Regions from separate parts of the Tritonibacter mobilis F1926 genome, predicted to be linked through region 1. Evidence: riboswitches for the same ligand, from Rfam matches in the RefSeq annotation. Region 1 holds a riboswitch; the other holds the start of a gene.
What was found. A riboswitch is a leader RNA that binds a small molecule or an ion and turns the genes downstream of it on or off. The one in region 1 is predicted to bind thiamine pyrophosphate.

Region 1 (7,565 bases):
CGCCTCCTATCTGACTCACCCTCATTTAAACGAAGTGAACTCTTTGCTTCAGGCTGCGTCAGGTCGGGTTGCCTGCATTGAGGGCCGTGTTTCAAAGGTCTCAAACCACTTCGCCAGCTGGGGTGATGCGTCTCGCCAGCCCGCATCGGGGTGTCGGAAATCCACATAAGCCAGAGCTGCTGCAACGGCTAATTGGCCAATATTTACGGGTCCCGACAGCAATGGCATCCAACGAGTCTCGATTGCGGCACAGGCTCCGACCACCTTGCACAGCTGCCCTTCAAGCCACGCGTCCCATTGCTTCTCAGCGGGGCGCAGGCGTTTTTCATAGGACATGGAAACTGCCGCATCCATGATGCCATCCGCCGTGGCCTCCAGAACTTTCATGTCCCATCCACCGCGGTAAAGCGCCCCGTCTGCACGCGCGTCTAAAAATTCGCATATGACCCGGCTGTCATAAAGCGTCGGGCCGCCGTCGCGGATTAAGGCCGGGATTTTTGCCAGTGGGTTACTGGCTGCCAGCGCCGAATCTGGCCCGGTCACAGAGGTGCTGACGGGCAGCAATTCCACATCATCCATCTGGCCAGTCTCATGCAGTACCAACACGACTTTGCGCACAAAGGGCGAGGCGGGCGAATAATAGAGCTTCATCTCACTGGATCTCCCTGATTGTCGCAACTCTAGCGCGAGGCGCGCAATGAGGGAAATGGGCTATCATAAAAAATGAAGGAGAGCAGGTAAGTTGAGGTGGCGGCAGGCTCGGCTCATGTTCCCAAATACTCTCGAAGCGCTGCTGGCGGATTGTCTAATGTTTCTGCCGTTGGGGCGGGAGGATGCAGTTTTCCTTCTGCGATGAGCAGGACTTCGTCGGTGATACGTCGGGCATCATCTGGATCGTGGCTTACCATCAGGAGCGTAATATTGCGTTCGGCCGCGATCTCCTTGACCAGATCCAGCATCTCCGCCTTGAGCGCAGGCCCAAGGGCGGCAAAGGGTTCGTCCAACAGCAACAGGTCGCGTTGTTGCACCAACACACGCGCCAGTGCGGCGCGGCTTTGCTGCCCTCCCGACAGTTCAGCCGGTTTGCGACCCTCCATACCGCTCAAGCCCACGCGCGATATCGCGACTTCTACAGTCTTCATTTCGTCGGGTGTGAGCTTGCGATTGGGATTGATCCCCAGTCCCGCGTTTTGTGCGACTGTCAAATGTGGAAACAGGTTGCCATCCTGAAATAGCATTGCGACGGGGCGCTTTCCCGGTGGGCGCGCCGTCAGATCGTCGCTGCGCCAAAGGATCTTTCCGCTGTTGAGTGGTTGAAACCCTGCAATCGCCTCGAGAAAGGTGGACTTGCCAGCCCCGGACGGGCCGATCACGGCAACCCGTGCGCCAGCTTTGATGTCGGCGGTGCCGGAAAGGCGGAAGTCTCCTTTGCGGATGTCCAATGCGTTAAGCCTCAGCATGAAGGCGCCCCCCTCGGTCCAAAATCCAGAACGCGCCCATGGATATAACAAACAACAGCAGCGCAGCCCCTTGTGCCGCTTCCATCCGGTAGGCTCCCATCAGGCGATAGACTTGCAAGGGCAGAGTGGCCACTTCGGGGTCGGCAAAGAGTGCGATCACACCGAGATCCCCAAGTGACAGCGCCGCCGTTAGCCCCGCCGCAAAGCCGATCTGCGCGCGACATCGAGGCAGAAGAACACGTCTCCACACCGTGCGCCCGTTCATATCGAGTGCAAGTGCAAGCCTGGCATTGTGGTGCAGCACGTGCCGCATACGTGGGACGAGTATCCGCAGCGCAAATGGGAGTGCCATCACCATGTTCACCAGCGCTGTGACAGGCAGGGCCAACAGGAACGGGTCAATATAAGGGTATACCATCACAAACAGTCCGGTCCCGATCACCAATGGAGAGGCAGCAAGGCCAAGTATGCCAGCCACTTCGCCGAGCCTTTTGCGTCCCAACGCAATGCTGGCCGATAACGGTAGAGCCACACATAACAAAAACACAGTGCTGAGTGTGGCGACCTGTATGGAAACCCACGTTGCGCCCCAGACAGATGCTGGCAGTGACACAAGCCCCGGCAGCCCTGAAATCAATACGGCAAGCAAAGGTAGCATGAGAAAAAGCGCTGCGGCTGCGATCCAGAATCCGTCGATTATGCGTGCACAGGTTCCTTTGCCATCCCAACGTATCACGGCACGATCAAGACCTGCGCCAAACCCCTCAGTCGAAGAGGCTTTGAGCGCTAGAAATGCGGCCACCACTGTCAGGACAAGCTGCACGCCCGACAGCATCGCTGCCCGTCCAAGGTCAAAATCAAAGTGAAAGGCCTGATAAATCGCCAATTCGATCGTGGTGGCTTTGGGACCGCCACCCAGGGTCAGTGCAACCGCGAAGCTCGACACGCAGATGGCAAAGATTACCGCAGCCGTTCCCGGCACGACTTGCCGCAGCATTGGGGCTTCGGTCAGTTGCCACATGGCGCGAGGGCCTGCATTCAGTTGTGCAGCAAGGCGAAACCGTTCTGCGGGGATTTCTTGCCAGCCTTGCAGAATAAGTCGGGTCGCCAAAGGAAGATTGAAGAACACATGCGCGATCACCACCCCATGCAGCCCATAGATCTGCACGGGCGGCAGACCGGCAAGGCCAAGTAGATCGCTCAGCCAGCCCGAACGTCCAAACACAGAGAGTAGCCCGAGAATTGCAACAATGACGGGCAGGATAAATGGCGCACCCAATAGGGTGATCAACACACGCCGCCCGAAAAACCGCCGCCGTGCCAGCGCTTTTGCCACCGGGATTGCCAGCGCCACGCTCAAGAGCGCCGACAGGCTGGCCTGCACCAGCGTGAAACGCAATGCCGCCCAGTCGGCGGCTGCAAAACCACTAAGGTCATCTGCCTGCAATGCCACTGCAACAAGAGTGCCCAAAACCAGAAGCGCCACCCCAAGGGCGGCGCAGGTTCCGGGCCAGATCGCGACCACAGGCAAGGTTACTGGCTGAGCGCTGCGCGCCATTCGTCCAGCGCCTCGGCGCGTATAGATGCGGCTTCCTCTTCGGGCAGCAACAGAGATTTTTCCGGGCTGACGAGGGTTTCAAACCCCTGAGGCAGACCTTCGGAGGGAGTTACCGCCGGATACATCCAGTTTGTGGTCGGGATAACCGATTGGAAAGCATCAGATACCATGAACTGCAGGAACTGATCCGCCAACTCCGGCTGGTCGCTTGCGGCAAGTTTGCCCGCAACTTCGACCTGCATGTAGTGTCCTTCGTCAAAAAGCGCCGCCGCTTTGCTGTCGTCGTTTTCGGCGACCAGATGGTAGGCTGGCGAGGTGGTGTAGGAGAGCACCATGTCGGCCTCGCCTTCGAGAAAGAGACCATAGGCCTCCGACCATCCTTTGGTTACGGTGACGATGTTGTCACTGAGGCTTTCCCAGATTGCGGGGGCCTCATCTGCATAGGCGGCCTTAACCCACATCAGCAGGCCTAGCCCTGGTGTTGAGGAGCGCGGGTCCTGAATGACGATTTTCACATCGCTCTCACCCAGCGCTTTGAAGTTCGACGGCACATCAGCATCCGCGTTGTGGACAAAGGCAAAATAACCCCAGTCGTAAGGAGCAAAATGCGTATCTTTCCACTCGATCGGCAGCGCATATTCCGCTGCGACAGACATCGGTGCAAAGAGACCCGTTTCTTTGGCGGCTGCGGTCAGGTTGGTGTCGAGCCCCAACACGATATCGGCATCTGAACGTTCGCCTTCCAATTTGATCCGTGCAAGTAAGGCTGCGCCATCACCTGCACCAACGAACTTAAGATCACAGTCACAGGCGGCCTCAAACGCGGCTTCTACAGCGGGGCCGGGCCCCCATTCCGAAACAAAGCTGTCGTATGTGTAGACCACCAACTGAGGTGTGTCTGCCGAGGCAGCGGTGGCAACCAATGTGGCGCTCGCAAGGATGAGGGATTTCATGTTGTCCTCCAATGCGGCGTTGGTAAGGAGGAGACTGAGCGCTATTGCTCCAAATCGTCCCAAACCTTCCCTCCGCCGGTATAATCCGGTTCAGGTTCAGCGGGTTCGCCAGATCGGCATCTCAGCGCAATATTTACGCGCACCCCGAGGTGGGGTGACACTAGGTGTGGTTGCATGGCTTGGCAAGGTGGCGCAGGCGAGGCGCTGCCTCGCGCTCCGGGATATTTTGAGTTAGAAGAAGGCCGAAGTCCCCTTTTCTTCTAACCTGAAGTATCCCGGGGATGAGGCCCATTGGGCCGAAGGGGTAGCGCCCCTTTGAATTTACTTCGCTATCTGTGTTGTGTTCACGGGCCTACCGTTTCTCGGGCGAAGAAGGGGGATTTTTTTGTCCGTTGTGTGGGGGTAATGCGCGGATCTCTTTTCCCCGGCGGGCTTTGCCGCTAAAGGAACAAACCAAAGGAGACCCGCGCGCATGTCCATGAACTCTTTCGGCCACCTTTTTCGTGTCACCACTTGGGGTGAAAGCCATGGGCCCGCTTTGGGGGCGACCGTGGATGGTTGCCCGCCTAATGTGCCCATCTCACCAGAGATGTTGCAGCACTGGCTGGATAAACGTCGTCCCGGTCAAAACAAGAATACCACGCAGCGCAATGAGCCGGATGCCGTGAAAATCCTGTCGGGCGTGTTTGAGGGCAAATCCACCGGCACACCGATCCAGTTGATGATCGAGAACACCGACCAGCGCTCAAAGGACTATGGCGAGATTGCGCAAACTTTCCGCCCGGGGCATGCGGACATCACCTACTTCCAGAAATACGGCAATCGTGACTATCGTGGTGGCGGGCGGTCTTCTGCACGCGAAACTGCGGCGCGAGTGGCTGCGGGCGGTGTTGCCCGTGAGGCGATCAAAGCGTTGGTGCCGGGGCTTGAGATCAAAGGTTATATGACCCGGATGGGTGAGATGGAGATTGACCGTACGCGCTTTGACTGGGCGGCGATTGATCAGAATGACTTCTGGATTCCCGATGCGGCGGCTGTTCAACCTTGGGAAGACTATCTGCAAGCCTTGCGCAAACAGCATGATTCGGTTGGCGCGGTAATCGAAGTGGTTGCGCGCGGTGTCCCTGCAGGTATTGGCGCGCCGATATATGGCAAGCTCGACACCGATCTTGCTGCCGCCATGATGTCGATCAACGCGGTCAAAGGCGTCGAGATTGGCGAAGGGATGCATGCGGCCCAGTTGAAAGGGTCTGAGAATGCCGATGAGATCTTCATGGGCAATGACGGCGCGCCGGTTTATTCGTCGAACCATGCAGGCGGCATTCTGGGTGGTATTTCTACCGGTCAGGATGTGGTGGTGCGTTTTGCTGTGAAGCCGACCTCGTCCATTCTCACGCCGCGCCAGTCGATCCGCAAGGATGGCACAACAACCGAAGTCATTACCAAAGGTCGACACGATCCCTGCGTAGGTATCCGCGCGGTACCTGTCGCCGAAGCGATGATGGCTTGCGTGATCCTTGATCACCTATTGCTGCACCGTGGGCAGATTGGTGAAAATCAAGGCCATATCGGCTGAATTGGTCGCCGGTGACAGAATCATAGATTGCTGCATGGTGCGCTGCCGCTGCCTAGTCTGTGACTATGGTGGTAAATGACGGCGCAAACGCGTCAGTTTTTTGTTTTGCCAAGGCAGTATTTTCTGTTGCTCTCTTTGTTGTTGTGCACGCGGGAGGTGGCCTGGATGAATAGGCACCATCTCCCAGGTGTTTTGCGCTGATTAAACTATAGAATACGCTTACTTATCTGCTAACCGACTTGGTTATTATGATGCGCACGGCCTTGTATATTTCGGTTTTTCAAAACCGTCGGCGCGCAAAACACCGTTAAAAGTGAGTCCAGTTTTGTGGAATAGTCCGGGAGTTTGATAACGCTCTGTTTAGGTGCGGATGTTTAGAGACGAGGTATTCCACTGTGGAGGTGTCTTATGAAACATGCGTTCAACAGACTAGGTTTTCAGATCGGTTTCGGTGTTACCTTGTTGCTGTGCGGATTGGCCGCAGCGTTGTTTTTTGTCCTGTTTAATCAATCCAAAACCGCACTTGTCGACGCGGCAGAGACGCGGCAGGCGATGTCCATCAAAATCCTTGTGAATGAGATGGCACATTATCAGGATTTCGAGGTGACCACCGATGCCAACGGCGAGGTGTCTGGTCTGACGGCGCAATCGATCATCGCGTTTGAGAACCATGACATGATCGACAGGGTCGGCTCAATTTCCGGGGAAACGGCTACGATCTTTGTCTGGGACGATGCAGAGCAAGATTTCGTACGCCGCACCACAAATATCATCAAAGATGATGGTGCGCGGGCAGTGGGGACCGTCCTCGGCGAAGCTAATCCGGTTTATGCGTCGATGATGAAGGGCGAGGTCTTTCGCGGGCAAGCCACCATCCTGGGGAAAGACTATTTCACCATTTATGTACCGGTCCTCAGCGAGGCCGGCGAGCCGCTTGGTATCTTCTATGTCGGTGTCGCAAAGGAAGCCCTGACAGTTGCGATCAACGAGATGTTGGTCGAGGGGGGCGTGATTGCTGTCCTCGGTCTTCTGGTGGCGATGGGACTAACAGTGATCGCGCTTCGGTATATGTTGCGTCCGATCCAATCGCTCGAGGTGGCGGTGACCGCGATCCGGGATGAAGATTACGATACGGTCGTTCCCTTCACCAATCGGCCCGACGGGATTGGGGGGGTGTCACGCAGTGTTGAGCAGTTCCGCCAAAAACTCTCAAATGCTGTGGAAGATGAGCACCGCGCCAAAGAGCAACGCATGCGACAGGACGCGGCGGTTGCGCGGCTTCAGGAAGGGCTCGGCAGTTTGGCCAGCCGCGACTTGTCTCATCGCATCGGCGAAAATTCCGGCTTTCCCGAAGAATATGAGGGGCTGCGCAAAGATTTCGATGCGGTTGCAGAAAACCTTGCTGCGGCGATGGGAGAGATCGCAACCGTGGCCGAAAACCTCAGCGGCTCTGCAAGCGAAGTGGAAATGGTATCTTCTGATCTGTCGCGCCGCGTAGAGCGTCAGGCCGCAACGCTGGAAGAATCTGCAGCTGCGCTGGAAGAACTGAATAACAGCGGCAAAAACGTGTCTGAGCGCATCCTTGAGGCCAATCATCTCGCCACGCAGAGTACCGACGTATCGCGCCGCAGTGGTGAGCAACTGGAAGAAGCCATCACGGCGATTGAGCAAATTGAACAGGCATCTGGTGAGATCGACAAGATTGTCGGGCTGATTGAGGATATTGCGTTCCAGACCAACCTGCTTGCGCTCAACGCAGGGGTAGAAGCCGCCCGGGCAGGCGAGGCGGGACAAGGCTTTGCCGTGGTTGCAACCGAGGTGCGAAACCTTGCTCAGCGCGCATCGGATTCTGTCGGAGAAATCCGTGCCCTTACACAAGGGAATATCAAGCAGGTCTCGGAAGGATCAAGGCTGGTATCCACAACCGGGGAATCAATCCGTGCGGTTCTTGAGCAGATCAATAACCTAGGTGCGCTTGTGTCTGATATCACCACCGAAGTGCAAAACCAGACGCAAGG
Region 2 (7,565 bases), on a different replicon from region 1:
GGAGCATATACGCGCAGGGCAGGGCAAAGACAGGTATCAGACGACGCAGCAGGCCGGCCCTCACCGCCCCTATTTTTTCGGTCGCACGATACATGGCTTGCCGTCCGAAAATATTTGACGCAAACCCTGCCAATGCAAAAAATGCAGCGGCCCAAAGACCTTCCGCGCTCTTCAACGTCACGGCCGAAGTCGTGCCCCATCCGAGCCAGAGTACACCTGAAGCGATCAGTGTAATGACCACCGACAAAAAGACGCCATTGTCGCCTTGTGCGGTGGTCTTACTATGTACGATGGAGACGCCAGCACAGCCATATGCCGCTGCAGCGAGGAGCGCCAATGTTTCTCCGAGCATCCCGCGTGATCAGAGCAACAATCCGCAATCCTCAAAGGCGACTGAGGTCGCTGCTTTTTCCGCTTCAGTCAGCTCCAGCATCGGATGACGGACACGCCCACCGGTTTGTCCCAGTAACTCCTGCCAGTATTTTCCATGCGCTGTGGGCTTACCCGCAGGTTTGGAGTTGCGAATGGCGTCTCGAACGGGTTGCAGACTATCGTGCACGCGACGCGCAGCTTCATATTTGCCCGCGAATGCCAATTCTGTGTACTCATGCATGCGCCGGTCATTCTTAGTCTGCAATTGGTATGGAGGTGAGGAGCAAAGATAAAGCTGCCAGCCCAGCTCCTCAATATTGTCGAGCCAATCGTCCTCCGCAGACGTCGAAACCAAAATCTTGTCCCCGACCATCTTTGTGAGACGGGCGTACATGTCGCGTGGAACGGAGTATTTAATGGCCATGATGTTGGGAAGTTCAGCGATACGAGCGCAGGTTTCTGGCTCCATCAGATAGCCGCTGTCGGGGTGGCTCCACATGGCAATGCCGATGTCGAGCCGGTCACATAGGTATTTGTAGTAGTTATACAAAACCTCATCGCGATCATGGCAAAAGCTCAACATTGGCGCATGCACGACAACATAATCCGCACCACAATCCTGCGCGTGGCGGCCAAGCTCCAGAACGGTGTCGACGTTCTGATCCGAAATCGACATGATCGTGCCTGCTTTGTCGGCGCATTCTTCGACTGCGACGGTCATGTTCCGCTTGCGCTCCTCAAGCGACATGGACCAGAATTCACCTTGTTTCCCTGCGATGAACAGCCCCTGAATACCCAGATCATCAATCCAATGACGAATATTGGTGCGCAACCCTGCCTCATCTAAACGCAGCTCGTTATCAAACGGGTTCAGCGCAGCTGCCCAGATCCCCCGCATTGTCTCGCGCGCATAGTCCTTGGCTTGATTTTTGCTGTACTTCATTGATTTAGCTCCAGTTTGCACGAGGAAACGGCAATGTGTTTCCCGGCATTTAGGGCCGGTAACGAGGCAAAACCAACTGGATTGACGGAAACTAGATATCCAATATTCTGATATCAAGGTGCGCGCAGTTTCCGATATTCTAGCTCCAAAATCAGGAGGCACGTATGCAGATCGGACTGATCGGAGAAGGAGCAATTGGGCGTTATGTCATGGAACAATTGCGGTTACGCGGGTTGCGGCCACAATTTATTTTGACAAGATCAGATCACACCCCAGACCATTCGGGTGATGCACCGACTTACGTTCGATCCGTTTCGGATTTGCCCTCAGAACTGACGCTTATGGTCGACTGTGCAGGTCATAGTGCTCTGGCACAGCACGGTGCATCAATCCTGGAGCGCGGAACAGACTTGGTCACACTCTCGCTAGGTGCGCTTGCAGATGAAGCGCTCGCATTCGAACTCGCCCGGGCAGCAGAGCGAGGATCTGCGCGCCTGCATCTTGCGAGTGGCGCAATTGGTGCTCTTGATTGCCTGCGCGCAGCCAAAGTCGGCGGTCTAGAAACAGTCACATATACAGGTCGTAAGCCCCCAAAGGGGTGGAAAGGATCTGCGGCTGAAAATGTTTTGGATCTCGATAGCTTGCAGGAAGCAGTCATGCACTTTCAAGGGAATGCCCGCGACGCGGCGGTGCGCTATCCAAAGAATGCAAATGTCGCGGCGGCTGTCGCGCTGGCCGGGCAGGGGTTTGATGAGACCCGCGTGGAACTCATTGCAGACCCCACGATCGCCTCGAACATTCACGAAGTGCATGCATCGGGTGCCTTCGGCAGTTTCCACTTTCGCATTGCAGGGCAGACATTGCCGGATAATCCGCGTAGTTCAGCACTTGCCGCAATGAGTGCTGTGGCAGCAATCGAGCGTGAGATTGATGCAATCACCACCTAGGGAGATCCAATGGCCACTCGCCATACTCGTATCGTTGAGCGTGCTCTGACACGTCTGAAGCTGCGGCAGCTAAGGCTTTTGGTTGCCGTGGGGCAGCATGGTAGCATTCAAAACGCGGCCCATGATCTGAATATTTCGCAACCCGCGGCAACAAAAATGATTCAGGATCTTGAGGTCGATTTTGAGGTGAAATTATTTGACCGGACCAACCGCGGCGTCGTGCCTACGGTTTTCGGCGAGTCCTTGACCCGACATGGAAAGCTCATCTTTGCTCAGGTCTCAAACGCAGCGCAGGAGCTTGATGATCTAAACGAGGGCAACAGTGGTCGGGTGGTTGTCGGCACGCTTCTGGCGGCGTCTCCGTCACTGCTGCCGATGGCGATTGAGTTGCTGCTGGAAGACCGCCCCAAGGTCGCAATCAAAATAGTCGAAGGCACCAATGAAGTGCTGATGCCAGGACTGCTCTCCGGCGAAATTGACATGGTTGTTGGCCGGTTGCCCAGCCAGCGGCACCGCGAAAATATCGTGCAAGAGAAATTCTTCGACGAGCGTGTGCTCGCAGTTGTGGGCACGCAGCACCCGCTTGCACAACGCAGCAATGTTTCATTTGAGCAGCTCAAGCCCTTTGGTTGGCTTTTACCTCCTGTTGAAACGACGTTGCGGCGACAAACAGATCAGTTCTTCGTCCGCCAAGATCAGTACACACCGCGCACTGCCATTGAATCAGTCTCTTATCTTGCCAATCGCTCCTTGTTGCGCAGTCATGACTTTGTCGGGTTGATGCCCGCCCATGTCGCGGCGCTCGACATTGATAGTGGCCTATTGGCTCCGGTCGACTGGGTTGTCCCATTTGGTGCCGGACCGGTGGGCGTTTCGTATCGAGGCAAGCAGAGCCTCTCGCCAGCAGGTAGCGCACTCTTAAAAGCGCTTCATGCCGCGTCGGGTGACATCAAGCATTCACAGCCTCGAACTTGATATCGGCGTTTGTGATACCTGTATTTGTTCAATTCGGTTGAGGTGATGCCGTTGGCGCAGGACAGTTGAACCATGGCAACTGCAAGCAACGAGGCCGAAATGAGCACCTATCCGGACCTGAAACTCTTTATCGGTGGCAAGTGGCGTGAAACGCCAGACACTCTGCCAGTTGTGAACCCAGCCACCGAAGCAGAGTTGGGGCGGCTACCGTGCGCGCGGATTTCGGATCTGGAAGAGGCTTTAACCGCAGCTCAAAAGGGGCTGGAAGTCTGGCGTAGGACGTCGCCTCGTGCGCGCTCCGAGCTGATTATGCATGCAGCCTCGATCATGAGAGATCGACAAGAGGAAATTGCACAAGCGATCACTGCTGAACATGGAAAACCGTTGGCGCAAGCGCGGCTCGAAGTTATTCGCGGTGCTGAGTTTTTCGAATGGGACGCCGGAGAAGCCATGCGAGTCTACGGACGGGTGATCCCTTCTGCTTCTGGCTCCAAAATCTCCGTTCACCATCACCCGATTGGTGTCGTAGCTGCCTTCTCGCCGTGGAATTTCCCGATGAGCCAGCCAGCACGTAAGATCGCAGGCGCGCTCGCTTCGGGGTGTTCTATCATCCTGAAAGCCGCTGAGGAAACGCCTGCGGGTGCGATCCATATTGTTCGGGCTTTTGAAGAGGCAGGGCTTCCCGATGGTGTGCTCAATCTGGTTTTTGGCAAGCCATCCGAGATCTCGGAGTTCCTGATCCCACAGCCAGCCATTCGACTTGTTGCCCTGACCGGATCAACCGTTGTAGGGCGGCAACTGACAGGGCTTGCTGCACAAAGCGATACGCGGGTGTTGATGGAACTTGGTGGCCATGCCCCAGTGATCGTCTGCGAAGACACCGACGTCCAAAAAGCCGCGATCAGCGGCGCAATTCGAAAAATGCGCAACGCCGGGCAGGTCTGCACCTCGCCCACGCGCTTTTTTGTGCATGAACGCATCTTTGACGAGTTTGCCCATGCCTTTACTGCACGGGCTGCGACAACTGTGGTCGGAAATGGTATGGATGATGGCGTGGAGATGGGACCAACGGCAAATGAGCGCCGTATCCCTGTTTTGTCAGAACTGGTTGAAGATGCCGTGTCTAAAGGCGCAGAGCTGCGCACCGGGGGGGCACGCCTTGGTGACAAGGGATACTTCTTTCAGCCAACTGTATTGGCAAATGTGCCAGACACAGCCCGCATCATGCAAGAAGAACCCTTTGGCCCGATTGCGATCCTCAATCCGGTTCGCGATCTTGATGACGCGATCACACGGGCAAACTCGGTTGACTACGGACTCGCGGGATACGGCTTCACCAATCGTGCAGACTATATCGATCGGATGATTGACCGGGTGGAAGTTGGCAACTTCTCCATCAACACGTTGGAGGCGTCTCTGCCAGAAACCCCATTTGGCGGTGTCAAAGCGAGCGGCTACGGACGTGAAGGCGGCACCGAAGGATTGGAGAGCTATCTGACAACGCGCAACGTCTGGTATAGCACAGAGATCGTCTGACCTTACACTTACAGTTGCCTGTGCCATTCAGAGCAGTTTGACTTCTCTCGCCACACTTGATACCCGGATAGAGAACCGTTGGGGTGCCTCATAGAGGCTGAGAGGCGCGAATGCGTTAACCCATCGAACCTGATCCGGGCAATTCCGGCGTAGGGAACGGTCTTCTGATATGCGGACTCTCTCTTTGCCGGTGCCCCAATAGTGTGGGAGCATTGCTATGGCGCATATCGCATTGACCATCGCAGGGTCTGACAGCGGAGGCGGCGCAGGCATTCAGGCTGATCTGAAGACAATGTCGGCCCTCGGTGTTTATGGTGCCAGTGTCATCACGGCAATCACCGCACAGAACACACGTGCAGTCACAGCGGTGCATTCTGTCCCGCTCGATATTATAGCGGCGCAGATTGATGCAGTCCTCGAAGATCTTGATGTGCGTGCGATCAAGATTGGAATGCTTGCGACCCCCGGTATTATCGAACGTGTCGCACAAGCCCTTGAAAATTATGGAGAGGCAATCGTTGTTGATCCGGTGATGATCGCAAAATCAGGCGATGCGCTGCTTGCACCAGAGGCGGTGGAAACTCTACGGGACCGGTTGCTTCCTCGCGCGTCGGTGTTGACGCCGAACCTGCCAGAGGCTGCCTGTTTGCTTGGCCAAGATACGGCAACGTCAGCCGATGAAATGATCACGCAAGGCATTGCGCTCTGTGATCTCGGGGCAAAGGCAGTACTGATGAAAGGCGGTCACGCCTCCGGAGATATCTGCGAAGATATCCTGATTTCCGGCGGGAGTGTTGTCGCCACATTCAGCGCCGCACGACAGCACACAAATAACACTCATGGCACCGGTTGCACGTTGTCATCGGGAATCGCTGCGGGACTAGCCAAAGGAATGGTGTTGCGCGAGGCCGTACAAGAGGCACATCGCTACCTCCAAAACGCCATCACCGCAGCAGATGAGTTGAACGTTGGACACGGTCATGGGCCTGTTCATCATTTTCACCCTTTCTGGTCAGCATGACACTCTATTCCGTCATAGGGGCAGGGGTTGCAGGGCTAGCTGTCGCGACCGAGCTGGCAGAGAGCGGCGCAAAAGTTCAAATCTTTGATCCATCTGGCCCTCCAGGCGCACATGGCTGTTCATGGTGGGCAGGAGGTATGCTCGCCCCGTGGTGCGAGTATGAAAACGCCGAGGAACCGGTGTTGCGGCTGGGTCAGGAAGCGATCCACTGGTGGAAGAGCAAAACCAATGTGACCGAACGCGGCACCCTTGTGGTCGCCGGGCGACGCGATCTGCCGGATCTGCGCCGCTTTGCACGCCGTACCGAGGGATACCGTCAGATCGGGCCGGAGTTGTCAGAACTGGAACCGGATCTCTGCGGTTACTCGCAAGGATTGTATTTCGCGAATGAGGCACATCTTAATCCACGTCGGGCGCTGATGGATCTTTATCACGCGTTGCGGGATAAGGGCATCATCTTCCACAAGGAAACCGCTCCAGATCAACTCGTCAACGCAATAGATTGCAGAGGCTTACAAGCACGTGAGGCACTGCGAGATCTGCGCGGCGTCAAGGGTGAGATGCTGGTGATCCGCTGTCCGGATGTGACGATAACGCGGCCAGTACGTTTACTGCATCCGCGCATACCGCTCTACATCGTGCCGCGCGGCGATGGTGTCTACATGCTTGGCGCGACGATGATTGAGAGCGAAGACAGCGGGCGCATTACGGCCCGCTCCATGCTGGAATTGCTGAGCGCAGCCTACGCGCTGAACCCAGCTTTTGGTGAGGCCGAAGTGCTTGAGGTCGGTGTCGATCTACGGCCCGCATTTCCTGACAACCTGCCACGCATCCGCCGTCTCGGCGGGCGGATCTATGCAAATGGGCTTTACCGGCATGGCTACCTGCTCGCACCTGCGCTTGCACGCGGCGTAGCTGATTTGGCGCTGAACAACATACATTCGGAGATGGTCGATGAAGATCGTAATTAACGGTGCCGAGTTGGACGTTGTCGCCACCACGCTGGCAGCGCTTCTCGAGGAACGTGGGTTTTCCGGGCGCGTGGCGACAGCGGTGAACGAGACGTTTGTTCCCGCCGCAATGCGCGCAACCCACATGTTGCAAAACGGCGACCGCATTGAGGTCGTCGCGCCAATGCAGGGAGGCTGATCATGAAAAGTTTCTACGGGACCCAATTGCCCAACCCGCTGATGCTGGGCACTGCACAGTACCCAAGCCCTGCGATCCTGGAGCAAGCCTTTCGCCAGAGTGGTGCAAGTGTGGCAACCGTTTCCTTGCGCCGTGAAGGGGCAGGGGGAGCAGGGGCCTCATTTTGGAAAATGATACAAGACCTCGGTGTTCTGATCCTTCCGAATACCGCTGGCTGCCATACGGTAAAAGAAGCCGTCACCACTGCTCATATGGCACGCGAAGTCTTTGATACTAAATGGATCAAGCTCGAGTTGATAGGTCATACCGACAGTTTGCAGCCCGATGTGTTTCAGCTGGTCGAAGCCGCGAAAATCCTGACTGAGGACGGCTTCGAAGTTTTTCCCTACACCACAGAGGACCTGATCGTAGGCGAGCGACTTCTGGCAGCAGGTTGCGAAGTCTTGATGCCTTGGGGAGCGCCGATTGGATCGGGCAGGGGGCTCAACAACCCCTATGCACTGCGCGCGATGCGGGCCGAATTTCCAGAGGTGCCATTGGTGGTCGATGCGGGCATTGGCCTGCCGAGCCACGCATCCCAAGCAATGGAACTGGGTTATGATGCGGTGCTTTTGAATACCGC

Region 2: another riboswitch for thiamine pyrophosphate. It lies ahead of thiD (bifunctional hydroxymethylpyrimidine kinase/phosphomethylpyrimidine kinase); the one in region 1 lies ahead of thiB (thiamine ABC transporter substrate binding subunit).

What each region holds. Positions count from the first base shown of each region.
Region 1 covers NZ_CP015230.1:2,943,191-2,950,755, reverse strand. The annotation lists gene K529_RS13855 (glutathione S-transferase) at 49-651, opposite strand; gene K529_RS13850 (thiamine ABC transporter ATP-binding protein) at 765-1,460, opposite strand; gene K529_RS13845 (thiamine/thiamine pyrophosphate ABC transporter permease ThiP) at 1,447-3,018, opposite strand; gene thiB (thiamine ABC transporter substrate binding subunit) at 2,994-3,971, opposite strand; TPP riboswitch at 4,022-4,128, opposite strand; gene aroC (chorismate synthase) at 4,444-5,547, shown strand; gene K529_RS13830 (methyl-accepting chemotaxis protein) at 5,956-7,565, shown strand, end outside.
Region 2 covers NZ_CP015231.1:82,496-90,060, forward strand. The annotation lists gene K529_RS15830 (EamA family transporter) at 1-352, opposite strand, end outside; gene K529_RS15835 (dihydrodipicolinate synthase family protein) at 362-1,315, opposite strand; gene K529_RS15840 (aspartate dehydrogenase) at 1,480-2,262, shown strand; gene K529_RS15845 (LysR substrate-binding domain-containing protein) at 2,272-3,237, shown strand; gene K529_RS15850 (NAD-dependent succinate-semialdehyde dehydrogenase) at 3,310-4,773, shown strand; TPP riboswitch at 4,843-4,946, shown strand; gene thiD (bifunctional hydroxymethylpyrimidine kinase/phosphomethylpyrimidine kinase) at 4,991-5,794, shown strand; gene K529_RS15860 (FAD-dependent oxidoreductase) at 5,791-6,765, shown strand; gene thiS (sulfur carrier protein ThiS) at 6,749-6,943, shown strand; gene K529_RS15870 (thiazole synthase) at 6,946-7,565, shown strand, end outside.